DNA from 3 places in the Chryseobacterium sp. MEBOG07 genome. Region 1 is predicted to be linked to each of the others. Evidence: riboswitches for the same ligand, from Rfam matches in the RefSeq annotation. Region 1 holds a riboswitch; each other region holds the start of a gene.
The links. Region 1 has a riboswitch for S-adenosylmethionine ahead of LF886_RS02905 (TonB-dependent receptor plug domain-containing protein). Riboswitches for the same ligand answer to the same signal wherever they lie in the genome.
Positions count from the first base shown of each region.

Region 2: it holds a riboswitch for S-adenosylmethionine, as region 1 does, so the genes downstream of both, LF886_RS23190 (SusC/RagA family TonB-linked outer membrane protein) here and LF886_RS02905 (TonB-dependent receptor plug domain-containing protein) in region 1, are expected to answer to the same signal.
Region 3: it holds a riboswitch for S-adenosylmethionine, as region 1 does, so the genes downstream of both, LF886_RS24215 (alpha/beta fold hydrolase) here and LF886_RS02905 (TonB-dependent receptor plug domain-containing protein) in region 1, are expected to answer to the same signal.

Region 1 is NZ_CP084579.1:620,265-625,001, reverse strand. It holds gene LF886_RS02905 (TonB-dependent receptor plug domain-containing protein) at 1-2,711, opposite strand, end outside; SAM-I-IV-variant riboswitch at 3,010-3,107, opposite strand; gene LF886_RS02900 (outer membrane beta-barrel protein) at 3,228-4,737, shown strand, end outside.
Region 2 is NZ_CP084579.1:5,023,126-5,027,862, reverse strand. It holds gene pckA (phosphoenolpyruvate carboxykinase (ATP)) at 1-885, shown strand, start outside; gene LF886_RS23200 (hypothetical protein) at 936-1,373, opposite strand; gene LF886_RS23195 (type II 3-dehydroquinate dehydratase) at 1,446-1,853, opposite strand; SAM riboswitch class I at 2,097-2,196, shown strand; gene LF886_RS23190 (SusC/RagA family TonB-linked outer membrane protein) at 2,312-4,737, shown strand, end outside.
Region 3 is NZ_CP084579.1:4,860,996-4,865,732, forward strand. It holds gene LF886_RS22390 (O-succinylhomoserine sulfhydrylase) at 1-376, opposite strand, end outside; gene LF886_RS24210 (ACT domain-containing protein) at 489-2,027, opposite strand; gene LF886_RS24215 (alpha/beta fold hydrolase) at 2,033-2,971, opposite strand; SAM riboswitch class I at 3,038-3,144, opposite strand; gene LF886_RS22405 (MGH1-like glycoside hydrolase domain-containing protein) at 3,332-4,737, shown strand, end outside.

The DNA of each region.
Region 1 (4,737 bases):
CTTCCTCCTATCCCATACTGGGAAACCTGTCTGGAATATACAAACTGGTTATCAGCCGTTAATGAACTTATATTCGGGCTTTTAGATGGCAGAATATTCAGGATATTATTGCTTCCGATCGTTGCGGAAATATTTCTATTAAAATCATATCCTACGGATAAATCTGTTACAAAACGGTTATTAAGAATAAAATGCTCTGTACTTCCTGTCACACCGTCAAAATTAGCATCTAAAACATCCGCATCAGTCACTTTGCCAAAGAAAGAATTACGCAGCAGGAAGGTAAACTCGGAAACTCTTAAAACATTGGATAAGGTCGCTTTTACGCGCGGTACCGCCTCTTCAAAATAGACTCTGTTCGGTTCTGAGAAATAATTATCAATCTGGCTTACCAATTTAGGCGACGCATGAATATCCCCGATTCTTTTGGTCTGATTAAAATTGATTCCCAAATTATTCTCCAAAGAAACCCCTGATGAAATCTTTGAATTCTGAGAGATAGTAATATCCAGCCCTTTCGTCTGAGAGTCTACCGCATTGGCAAAAAAGTTAGCAGCACTAGCCCTTGCCAGATCAAAAGCACTTTGCAAAACTGCCTGATCTGAACCTGGGGTAAAATTACCATCAGGGCGGAAGAAAAGATCTGTCAGCACTACTCTGTCCTTAATCTTTATTAAATAAGCATCTGCTGTGAAAGTAAGACTTAATGACGGAATTTTCCATGTGATTCCTGTGCTGTAAGACTGTGAAGTTTCCTGTTTTAATTTTGGAATACCCAATGCCTGTGCTGCTTCAGAATTATTCCTGAAAGTTCCCACTTGTGTAGTTTTTCCCTGCTGAATCAACGTAGAAGTAGAACTATAATAAATTTGAGCTAAAGAAGGCGCTCTAAATCCTGTAGAAAAAGCACCTCTCCAGTTCAGATTGGGGGCCAGCTTTACATTGGTTGCCACTTTATAATTGAAGGTAGACCCAAAATCTGAATAATTCTCATATCGTAATGCTCCTTCCAGAAGCCATCCGTCCGTAACTTCCAACTCTGCATCGGCATATGCAGCAATACTGTTTCTATTTCCTGAAACGGCATTTTCCGGACTAAAGCCGGGAAAAACCTGTGCTCCGGCTGGCCTTATACTTCCGAAGAAGTCGGTTACTTTTTCATTTTCAGGGGTTTTAGCTGTTACCACACGCCCATAAATATCGTAAGAAGCATAAGAGTTTTCTTTTCCGACATTCACTTTATAGTTTTCATGTCGATATTCAGCACCAAAGGCAAGGTTTAATCCTTTCAGGACATCATATTTTTTGGAGAAGTCCAGATTAACCGTATTTTGGGAGAACTCAGATCCTCCGGCATCAAAAGTTCTTGGAGAGCTATCTGTAAGCGATGCATTAAAAGTGTTGACAACTCCAAAACCAAAGGTATTTTTCCCAAACGTATTGCTGAAGTCCACATTCCAGCCATTCCATTTTCCTTTGATTCCGGCTGCCAGAGAATAATCATTTACCGCTGCTTCAATCTGTGGAAGATATCCATTGGGAGTAACAGCATTGATGTTTCTTTCCGTATTCGGAAGTCTGTAAAATCCTCCGGCATTTCCAAGACGGTAACTGTAACCACCGAATGAGTAAACTTTCCAATCATCATTCACAGGAATTTCAGAGTTGAAAAAGAGCTGCCCAGACTGTAATTTAGACTGACCTGCTCTCAGGCTGAAATCTTTTCTCTCCAATCCTCTGTAATTAAGTTCCTGTGATGTAACATCTTGCCCCAATATTTTTTGAAGATCGGAAATGCTGTTTGCTCCCGAAATTTGAGATTGAAAATTAGTTCCAAAATAATCTACCTTAGTGGCATACTGTTTAACGGTATTAATAATCTGTTGAGTATTGGACGTATTGGTAATATTTTTATACAGACCGTCAATATTCACTCCATCCTGCAATGCTCTGTAATTAATTGCATTATAAGCATTGAAAATATCACCTTCCCTTACTCCTGCTCTGGAATAAGGATCTCGGTATTGTGCAGAACCTGTAATATTAATGAATCCTGTTTTTCCAATTTTAGCACCATAGTTAAGGTCTACAGAAATAGTCTGCCCATCTACTCCCCCAGAGAAATTATTAGTAACAGGAGAAGCATACCCTCCCAGAAATACCTGTCCGGAAAGTCCCAGTCTCTTTTTTAGTCCGAGATTAACGACTCCTGCAATGGCATCAGAACCATATTGAGCAGAAGCTCCGTCTCTTAAAACCTCTATTTTTTCCAAAGCGAAAGCCGGAATAGCATTTAGATCGGTTCCCACAGACCCTCTTCCCGGTGTAAGGGTAACATTAATCAATGAAGACTGATATCTCCTTTTTCCATTGAGCAAAACCAGCACTTGGTCCGGACCTAGTCCTCTTAAAAGAGCCGGATCTACAAAATCAGTTCCATCGTTCACTGTATGAGAGGTGGATGAAAATGAAGGTACAATATAATTTAAAGCCTGGCTGATATTGTTAGTTGGGCTTTGTTTTAAAATTTTAGAAATATTAATGATATCCACCGGAACGGGTGTATCTGTCAGTGATCTTCCGGAACCTCTTGATCCAAGAATAACCACATCATCTATTTTCTTAGATTGTAAAGTGTCTGTCTGCGCATAATAAAATGTAGAGATAAGCGCAATAGAAGGAACAAAGATTCTTTTTTTGAAATTATGCATGTTGATTGTTGTTTACTTTTTGTTGTTAAAAATTCTTTTTTGAGCAAAAAAGATCCTGTAGCCTTAAATTTTAAGGTTACCATAGATGCTCGAAATGTTTGTATTATTTTTTAGGAATAGAAAAGACTAGAAACAACAACACATGCGCATGTAGAAATGGCATGAGAACATATCGGAATAATGAAGACTCACTTCATGATCCGAGGCATAAAAAATAACTGATGTAAGGTGATTTCCCTTGTCTTTAAACATTTGATTTTAACTTTAAAACAAAAATTCAAGATGGGGTAATGATAGAATGATAAACATTTTTTCCGGAAGATCCGGCTTATCGATTGCAGCACCTTGCTTGCTTTTGCAGGTTGCTATCCCATCTAGAGATTCTTGATAATTACCTGACAAAGATATAATTATTTCGTAAATAAAAAAATATTTGGCTTAATTTTTCGATTTTCAACATTTTAGCGTAACAATTTCTCTTTTTCAGCGTCTAACCGGATATCAGTAAAAAACATTATGAAAAAAACTATCTTCGCTTTATCACTGGTAAGTTCTATGCTGGTCTTCTCACAGGAAAAGAACACTACTGCTGATAAAGAAAAGCAAATTGAAGGTGTAGTCATCACCAAAACTAAAAAAGCCGTTGAACAAAAAGCAGATCGTACAATTTTTGACTTTTCCGAGCAGCCTCAGCTGAATAACGGAAACGTTTTGGAAGGAATCAAAAAACTTCCGGGGCTTGTATCAACAGATATTGCGGGGATGATGTATCAGGGGAAAATACTGGATGTATATCTGAACGGAAGACCATTGAATATCACCTCCAATGAACTGAACTCTTTTCTTGAAGGAATGCCTGCCAATTCTGTAGAAAGAATTGAAGTGATCACCCAGCCAGGTGCTGAATTTCCAGCGACTTCCGGAGGTGCTATCATGAATATCATTACCAACAAAAACGCCAATAAATATTTAACAGCTACTTATTCAGGGAATTATTCTTTCACGAATTACGATAAATATAGAAACAGAACGACCAATTCTGTTAATTTAAATGCAAGAAATAAGCTTTTCGGCTGGCAGCTGAATGTGGGCCAAAATTATCGTGAAAGTATGCTGAATGGTCAGCAGGATGAGCTGCTATCAAGTCATACCGACAGATATGGACGAGGATATTTTGCAAAATCAGGATTGACTTTTGATTTAGGGCAAGACAGATTATTAGTAAACTACGATATTTATCACAATAATAATGATAACTACACTTTAAGTGACGGACATGGAGATTTACCTTTCAAGAGAAATCTGAATGATTTAAAAGAAGCTTTTTATACTTCTTCGGATGTTGCTCATACCAATACCCTGAGACAGGAAGCGGTGGTAACTTATCAGAAGCGTTTTGCTGACAAATCTCAAAAACTGGACTTCCAGTTGGGGTATACAAGATCTGACAGTAAGTTTGCTCAGGACAATTTCTTTCAGGACGGTACATTTGTAAACTATCCCGGCGAACCTCTCGATAGCCCTACGAATGGATTAAAAGATATTCTGAACAATAAATCTGTGATGAATATTACCAACTTCAAAGTAGATTATGCTCAACCCATTAAGCTTCTTGATGGTGGAAAGATAAGCTTGGGAGGGTTGTATGAAAGGCAGGATTATGATACGGAAAGTTTTGGTCTAACCAATCTTGAATATCAGAGACAGACGGCTTCTACGTATTTGGAATTTCAGGCTAAGCTGAAAAAGTTTGACTTCACATTGGGTACCCGTGCTGAAAATTATGACATTACAGGGGTAACAAGATTCTTCAACAAAGATGCAAAGCTGGTGGAGGCTGATTTGATTCCTTTCAATAAATTTAAGCTTTTCCCAAATGCAAGCGTACAGTATAATGTGATGAATCAGGTTTATATTGCTGCGAATTACAACAAAAAAATCAGCTTACCGAGTATTTCTGCCCTGAACCCTAATAACGTGACATTCTCCGGGCCAAGTACAGAAGTGAACGGTAACCCGAATCTAC
Region 2 (4,737 bases), 780 kb from region 1:
TCAGGAACAGGTAAAACAACTTTATCAGCAGATCCTAAGAGATACCTTATCGGTGACGATGAGCACGGTTGGGATAATAACGGAGTATTCAACTATGAAGGAGGATGCTACGCTAAAGTAATTGACTTATCAGAAGAAAAAGAACCAGATATTTTTAGAGCGATCAAGAGAGATGCACTTCTTGAAAACGTTGTTGTGAACAATGGAGTAGCAGATTATACAGACGGATCTATCACAGAAAATACAAGAGTTTCTTATCCTATCTATCATATTAACAAAATTGTATTGCCTTCTAAAGCAGGTCATGCTAAGAAGATTGTTTATCTTTCTGCAGATGCATTCGGGGTACTTCCTCCGGTTTCCATCTTGAATGAAGATCAGGCTCAATACCACTTCCTTTGCGGTTATACATCTAAATTAGCCGGAACTGAAAGAGGAATTACAGAACCTCAGCCATCTTTCTCACCTGCATTTGGAGAAGCTTTCCTTACATTACACCCAACAATGTACTCTAAAACATTGATCGGTAAAATGCAGGAGCACGGTGCTAAAGCATATTTGGTAAATACAGGTTGGAACGGTACTGGAAACAGAATTTCGTTGAAAGATACAAGAGCAATCATTGATGCGATCATTGACGGTTCTATCGATAATGCTCCTAAAACTCAGGTTCCGATCATGAACCTTGAGATTCCTACTGAATTGCCTAACGTTTCTACAGGAATTTTAGATCCTAGAGATACCTATGGAAATGTTTCAGAATGGGAAGAAAAAGCAAAAGATCTTGCTTCAAGATATATCAAAAACTTTGAGCAGTATTGTGATACTGAAGAAGGTAAGAAATTAATTGCTTCAGGACCTCAATTGCAGGAACAAACTATCTAATAGTTATATACAACATACAGAAAAGCCTCATCATTGATGAGGCTTTTTTATTAATATTTTTTACAACTTTCAATCAACTCATTGTGTTCATCAAGTTTTATGACTGTTGATTTGATTGATTCTTCAGTTAGATGTTTTATGATCATAAAATGTTTTGAAGAAAAATAAGACTCTTCGTCCAATATTTTATCTAAATACGTTGGAGTAGTGAAAGTCATCCAATATTTTGCTTTGTTGGAAAACATAATAGTTACTTCTATGGCATCAGATTCAATATTTTCTATTTTATCATCTATGTTAATAGAAATTATTTCTGGTTGATTGTTTAAACTAAAATAAAATTTCGAATACCATCTCAGTCTTCCTTCATCATTCTGAACCCTTACATTTTCAGTGTTTATTTCTTCGATACTATAAGATTTTCTTTTCGTTAATTGCCCGGAATATATCCCAATGTTTTTACAATAAATCTTATCCTTTATCTTCATAAATTATTCTCTTACTATCTATAATGATCTTTGAAAATCTGTGGAATCAGTTGGCAAAATAATTCCTGAAAATTAGTTCAAGCTTAATAAAGCCAATCTATATCCATCCATTCCGAAGCCAGATAAAACAGCATCCGTATTGGCAGCTGTCACAGATTTCTGTCTGAACTCTTCTCGTTTATAGATATTGCTGATGTGAACCTCTACTTTTGGCTTTCGGATATTTTTTAAACAATCCGCAATGGCATAGGAATAATGAGTAAAAGCTCCGGGATTAATAACTACCGCATCAAAATCATCTTCCTGAAGCCTGTTGATGAGCTCTCCTTCAATATTCGACTGGTAATATTTTAATTCATGAGACTGAAACTCGGATCTTAAAATTTCCAAATAGCTTTCCATAGAAACGCTTCCATAGATTTCCGGTTCTCTGGTACCTAAAAGGTTGAGATTAGGACCGTTTATAATCAAAACTTTCATCCTATAAAATTAAAAACTTTTTTCAATTAATGGTCAAAAATTTCATTAAAGCATACAATATGCTCAATTGAATTATTGATAATGATATTTATCATGTTTGTGAAAGTGATAACGGATGTAACTCCCTATTTTAATGACTTTTATTAAAATATTATGTTAATTTTCAAAAATTTATCATGAAAAAATATAAGTCTACTTGTTTTGTAGACTAAAACTTTATAGCTTTGCAGTCATATTTCGATCGGCTTATAAAGAAAGATGGAGGGAACTGACCCAGTGAAATCTTGACAACCTACCTCTAGAGGCAAGGTGTTACGTTCAGCCTTTAAAGGAAAAATAAGCATTTGGTTTGTCGTATTTATCGATGCCCTTTGCTGTCTTTTCTGCAAAGGGTAAGTTTTTAATATATGATAAACAAAATTGATTATGATTAGTAAATATTTATTTAATTCTAAAGCTTGGATACCTCCGGTTGCTGCATTTTTTCTGGGAATTACCAATGTAAATGCACAAAATTCCAAGCCGAAAAAGATAGCCTCCATGAAAAAGAAATTGATGAAGTAGTGGTGGTAGCCTATGGAAAGGCGAAAAGAAACAGCTATACAGGTTCAGTAGCAACCATTTCCGGCGATAAGATCAATAACAGACCTGTCACCAATATTACCAAAGCTTTGGAAGGGCAGGTTGCAGGGATTCAAACGACAAGTGCTTCAGGGCAGCCAGGTGCAGTTTCTACCATCCGAATCAGGGGAATTGGTTCCATAAGTGCTTCCAGTGATCCGTTATATGTAGTGGACGGGATTCCATTTGACGGAAACCTGAACTCTATCAGTCCAAGTGATATTGAATCTATAAGTGTTCTGAAAGATGCTACAGCAAGTGCATTGTATGGTTCAAGAGGGGCTAATGGGATTATCATTATTACTACAAAATCAGGTAAAAAAGGAGAGGCGAAAGTTAATTTTAATATCAGCCAGGGGTTCTCAGGAAGAGCGGTAAAAGATTACGAACAGGTTAATACAGATCAGTATTTTCAATTATATTGGGAAGCATTGAGAAACGGTTATCAATCTGGCAAAGTGTCTTCTCAACAGGCAGCCCAGATGGCGACAGACAATCTTGTTTCTACACTTGGGATCAACCCTTACGGAACAGGTTATTCAAAACCAGTAGGAACAGACGGGAAGCTATTGCCTGGTGCATCCCCTTTATGGAATGACGACTGGAGAGACATCTTACAGAGAGTGGCTTCAAGAAATCAGGTAGATCTGGATATCAGTGGAGGAAGTGAGAAAAGTAATTATTTCTTTTCCCTGGGCTATCTGGATGATAAAGGAATGGCTATTGAATCAGGATTTAAAAGATACAATACCCGATTAAAGATCAATTCTGAAGTGAAAAAATGGCTGAATGTTGGGGTGAACTTAAGCTATACAAACAGTGTACAGCAGGCACCTACTTCTTCAGATTCCAAAGCAAGCAATATCATCAATGCGGCAAGATTTATTCCTTCATTCTATCCTTATTATGAAAGAAATCCTGATGGATCATTTGTGCTGGATGCTGCCGGAGACAGAATTTATGATTTTGGGAAGTACAGACCTACGAATGCACTTCAGAACCAGAATGCTGCAGCAACGCTGCCACTGGATAAAAATGAAAATAAAGAAGATAACTTCTCAGGGAAAGGATTCATGGAATTTACCTTTTTACCGGAGTTGAAATTCAAGTCAAGTTTTTCTGTGGATTTAGTCAATTATTATGGACATTTTTATTCAAATCCATTGCTGGGACAAGGTGCTGAAATTGGAGGTTCGGTGACGAAAAGCAGTGCCAGAACGCTTTCTTATACAACCAGTAATATTCTTACCTATGATAAGAAATTTGGAAAGCACCATGTAAATGTTTTGGCAGGACACGAATTCTATAAATACGATTATCAGACGATTTCAGGAACGAGAAGCCAGTTCTCATTGCCTTACTATTATGAGCCGGATGCCGCTTCTTTATTAGGAAGTTTCAGTGGAAACAGTAATAAACTAAGCTTATTGAGTTTTCTTGGAAAAGTAGAGTACGATTATAATAATACTTATTTCCTATCAGCTTCAGGAAGAGCAGACAGTTCTTCAAGATTTGAGAAAGATAACAGATGGGGGAGATTCTGGTCAGTAGGAGGTTCATGGAAGATTTCAAATGAGGAATTTATTAAAAGCCTGAATGTCTTCAATCAGTTGACATTACGTGCCAGCTACGGAGGACAGGGGAATGATAAATTACTTCGACCAAACGGACAACCACTTTATTACGCTTATCAGGAGCTATACCGGTTTATCAGCCTTGGTGGAGAACCGGGAACAACACTGGAAAAAACGTCTACGAATAATGTGAAGTGGGAAACCAACCTTAACTTAAATGTAGGTTTGGAATTTGCGATTCTGAATAACAGAATTAAAGGGAATATCGAATATTTCAAAAGAAAAAGTCAGGATCTTCTCTTCAATATGCCGGTTGCACCATCATTGGGAATCAGTGATTATCCAGCCAATATTGGAACCATCCAGAATACAGGATTTGAATTTTCACTATTCACAACACCTATTAAAACTGATGATTTCCAATGGAATGTGGATGTTAATCTGAGTACTTTAAACAATAAAGTAACAAAGTTACCTGCGGGTTCTCTTGTTGTTGGAACAAAATTATTAACAGTAGGAGGTTCTGTGTATGATTTCTTTATTCCGGAATGGGTTGGAGTAGATCCAAGCAATGGAAAACCATTGTGGAAAACAGTTACTACAGATGCCAGCGGAAACTCAGTGGAAGGAACTACGTCAGAATATTCAAAAGCCACAAAATTGCTGCAAGGTTCTGCATTGCCTAAACT
Region 3 (4,737 bases), 940 kb from region 1:
AAGTTTCAATATTCCATTTCGGGAAATACTTGGTAAACAAAGTATGTGTAGATCCGAATACAGACTGACAGCTTACAATATGATCTCCGGCATTCAAGAGTGCAGCAAATGTAGAATAGATGGCTGCCATTCCTGTTGCAAAGGCATATCCGGCTTCTGCACCTTCCATCTTAGCAATCTTATCTGTAAACTCTGTCACATTCGGATTAGAGAAACGGCTGTATAGATTTTTAGGTTTTTCTTCTGCAAAGCTTGCTCTCATATCTTCTGCATCCTGAAATATAAAGCTGGAGGTAAGATATAATGGCGTGGAATGTTCATCAAACTGAGATCTTTCAGTCTGGGTTCTTATTGCTGATGTTTCAAAATTTTCCATATAGTTTTAATTGGTCAATTTCACAGTGTAGCCATCAGATTCTTCGCTATGCTCAGAAGGACAATTGCCGTTATGGTTACACTGCCAAATTGGTAGATTGTTACATTAAATATTATTTAGTTTCACTTACTCTTAAAATATCTCCGAATACTCCTCTAGCTGTTACTTGTGCTCCGGCTCCGGCTCCCATAATCACGATTGGATTTTCTCCATAGCTTTCTGTATAAATTTCAAAGATAGAATCGGAACCTTTTAACTGTCCTAATGCTGAAGTTGCAGGAACTGAAATCAATTTCACATCCAATTCACCTTTATCTTTCTGCAAGTCACCATGTAAGTCACCCACATATCTCAACACATGGCCAGGCTCCTGATTTTCTTTAATTTTCTGGTATTCTTCATCCAGTTCATCCAATCTTGAAAGAAATTCTGATTTTGAAACTTCAAGTAAGCTTTCCGGAACAAGGTTTTGGATATTAATATCACCGAACTCATTGATCAGGTCTAGTTCTCTTGCTAAAATCAATAGTTTTCTTGCTACATCATTTCCGGATAAGTCTTCTCTCGGATCCGGTTCTGTATAGCCTTTTTCCAAAGCTTCGTTGACAATTGCTGAAAATTTATCATCTCTCAAAGAAAAATTATTGAATACATAGCTCAGTGTTCCTGAGAATACTCCTTTGATTCTTGTGATATTTTCTCCTGAAAGGTGTAATAATTTTATGGTATCAATTAACGGTAAACCTGCACCAACATTAGTTTCATACAGATAACGTCTGTTGTTTTTACTCAACGTATATCTTAGTTTTCTGTACTCTTCAATTGGAAGGGTATTGAAAATTTTGTTGGAAGAAACCAGATCAAATCCGTTTTCTGCTAAAGCATGGTAGTTCTTCACAAAATCCTTACTCGCTGTGTTATCCACAACAATCAGGTTCTCCAGTTGATTTTCATTAGAGAAATTGATCAGTTCTTCTACATTCGATGGATGTTCTGCTGTCAAAACCTCATCACCCCAATTGGCATCAAATCCTTTTTTGTTGAAGGCAATTTTCTTTGAATTGGCTACCGCAACTACTCTAAGGTCTATTTTTTTACGTTTTTTAATTTCTTCTGCAGATTCCAAGACTTGTTGTATCAATGTCTTTCCTACATTTCCGTGACCAATGATTGCCAGATGAACTGTCTTTGGTTTTTTGAAAATTTCAGATTCTATGATGTTTTTTGTTTTTTCATCCTGTGAAGAAGTCACTACGATATTAACTCTGTTTTCTCCGGCTACCTGATTCAGCAATAATGGGAAAACATTGTTTCTTGCCAGTTCGGCAAAGACTTTATTGAAATCTTCTGCTACAAAACCGATCACAGAAACATTATTGATACTATAGATTTGAGAAACTTTTCCAGATTTTCTTTCTGCTTCGAACTCATCAATAAGACAAGCGACTGCTTTTTCTGCATCAATTTCCTGAACCAAAATAGAAATTCCGTTTTCTATGGCCTGTTGAGAGATTACTCCTACACTGATGCGCGCTAAAGTAAGCGCTTTAAAAATTCTTCCGTCAATCCCGATTTCTCCCAGGAAATCTTCTCCTTCAAATTTGATGATTGATCTGTTCTTCAAAAATTTTATTTCGTTAGCATTTTTCATTACTTCTATAAAATGTTTTTTATGATATTATTTAATTGTTGATATTCCATTAGGAAGGCGTCATGCCCGTGTATAGATTGGATCTCGTGATAAGAAACATCCTTATTTTTCTCTTTTAAGTTTTCAAAACACATTCGGATTTCAGAAGCCGGGAAGAATAAGTCTGTATCTACGGAGATCATGTGCATTCGTGCTTCGATCTTCTCCAGTGCTTTTTCATCAGTATTAATATTCATCAAGAGATGGTTCATCAGTTTGTATGCCTTTAAACTAAACCTTTCGTTTAATGCATTACCATGATAAACCAGCCAGTCTTCTGATTCCAGGCGTTGTTTGTCCTGATTATATTGGTTTTGAAATCTATCGTTGAGTGATTGTGGAGTTCTATAACAGAGCATCGCATGAATTCTTGCTTTCTGTAATGGTTCATCTTTATCATTCAATAAAAACTTTTGAACCAGACATTGAGCATGAAGCCAGTCGTGTGTTCTGTAATCACAGGCTATGGGGATAAATATTTCTGCAAGATCCGGCTGCTTAGCAAGCATTTCCCATGCAATTCCCCCTCCAAGAGAGCCTCCAATAATGGCATATATATTTTTGATATGTAAAGCTTCAAGTCCTTTCAGAAATATCGCTGCGATATCTGAAGGTGTAAAGTCTTCATAGTCTTCAATTAAAAAATCGTCATAACCGTTTCCGGGTATATTGAAACACAGAACAGTATATTGATCGGTATCAACAAGCTGATTTTCTCCCACCAATTGTTTCCACCATCCTTTTTCTCCCGATACATTTGAGTTTCCGGTAAGAGCATGGTTGATTAGAATGATGGGTGCTGTAAACAGATCTTTCCCAAAAAGCTGATAGCTTAATGAGATATGATATTCCTTTTGGGAATAAGTTTGATACGAAAGATTAATATAGTTTAGTTCTGTTTTCAATTCTATTATATTTTAATACAAATACAATTGAAAATGCCACAGGAAATGGCTGAAAAGAACTTCAGTAAGTTATCTGTCCAAAATAAATTGGTAGAACGTAGCACCTTCTTTGCTTGCACAAAGGGTTGCTAAGGTTTCATAGGGTCTAATCCCTCAACCTTTCTTGATAACATTTTCAATATTTAAATGAACGAATGATGCAAAGGTAGTTCTTTTCTTTTAATTTCAAAAAAAATTATTTTAATATTTAAAACAGCCCTTAAATACAAGTATTTCAAGGCTATATTAATAATTATTCAGATGAAAAAAATTGGAATTACTTCTCAAAAAAACTAACTTCGTATTGAAAAATGATGAAATATGACCGTTGAAAAAGAAAGATTACAAGATACTAAATGGAAAAACTGGGGACCTTATGTAAGCAACCGCCAGTGGGGAAATGTACGTGAAGATTACAGCCCGAATGGGAATGCATGGAATTTTACCAATCATCATAATGCCGAAAGCTATGCTTACCGCTGGGGAGAAGAAGGGATCGCCGGGATTTCTGATGTAAAGCAGATTTTCTGTTTTGCTTTTTCTTTCTGGAACAGGAAAGATAAAATGGTAAAAGAACGATTCTTTGGATTGAGCAATCCTCAGGGAAATCATGGTGAAGACATCAAAGAAATATTTTATTATCTGGACAATACGCCTACCCACAGCTATATGAAGATGGTGTATAAATACCCAATTAATGAATTTCCTTACGATGATCTTGTTACAGAAAACGGAAAACGCAGTAAAAAGGAACCGGAGTATGAGATTTTCGACACTGGAATTTTTGATAATGACGAATATTTCGATATTTTCATTGAATACTGTAAAGGCGATCACAACGATATCCTAGCAAGAGTCACCGTTTGTAATCGAAGCCAGCATGAGGCTCCTATTCTGGTAGCTCCTACGGTATGGTTCAGAAATAACTGGAAATGGGGATACAATACTTATAAAGGAGAGATCAATGCTTCTCATGACGGAAGTATTAATATTGGTCATGACAGTATATCAATCAAAAAGCTGTATTCCCGAAATACAAATGCAAAAAGTGTATTTTGTGATAACGAAACGAATACTTCCAAACTTTACGGAGCTCCCAAAGCAGAGAATGCTTATTTCAAAGATGGAATCAATGATTTTATTATTCATCAGGGAAATACCGTAAATCCTGAAAAAAAAGGAACAAAAGCTTCTTTTCTAATTGATGAGCTTATCGGTGCAGGAGAATCAAAAGTCTTTGAATTCAGATTGTGTCCTGACGAAACGGATGAACCTTTTAACAGTTTCGATCATATTTTCAATACCCGACAAGCTGAAGCTGAAGAGTTTTATAACGAAATTCAGAATGATACTGTAAATGAAGATGAAAGAAATGTTCAGAGACAAGCATTTGCCGGGCTTCTCTGGAATAAACAGTTCTATCATTACAATATAGGAAAATGGCTGAAAGGTGATCCTAATTTTGAAGCGCCAAGAAATTTCAATGAGTATGTAAGAAATACAGAATGGAATCATCTCCACAATAAGGATATTATTTCCATGCCTGATAAATGGGAGTATCCATGGTATGCCACCTGGGATCTGGCATTTCACTGTGTTCCTTTTTCAATCATCGATGCAGAATTTGCCAAGGGACAACTTTTACTATTGACCAAAGAATGGTATATGCATCCTAACGGACAGCTTCCTGCTTATGAATGGAACATGAGCGATGTGAACCCACCTGT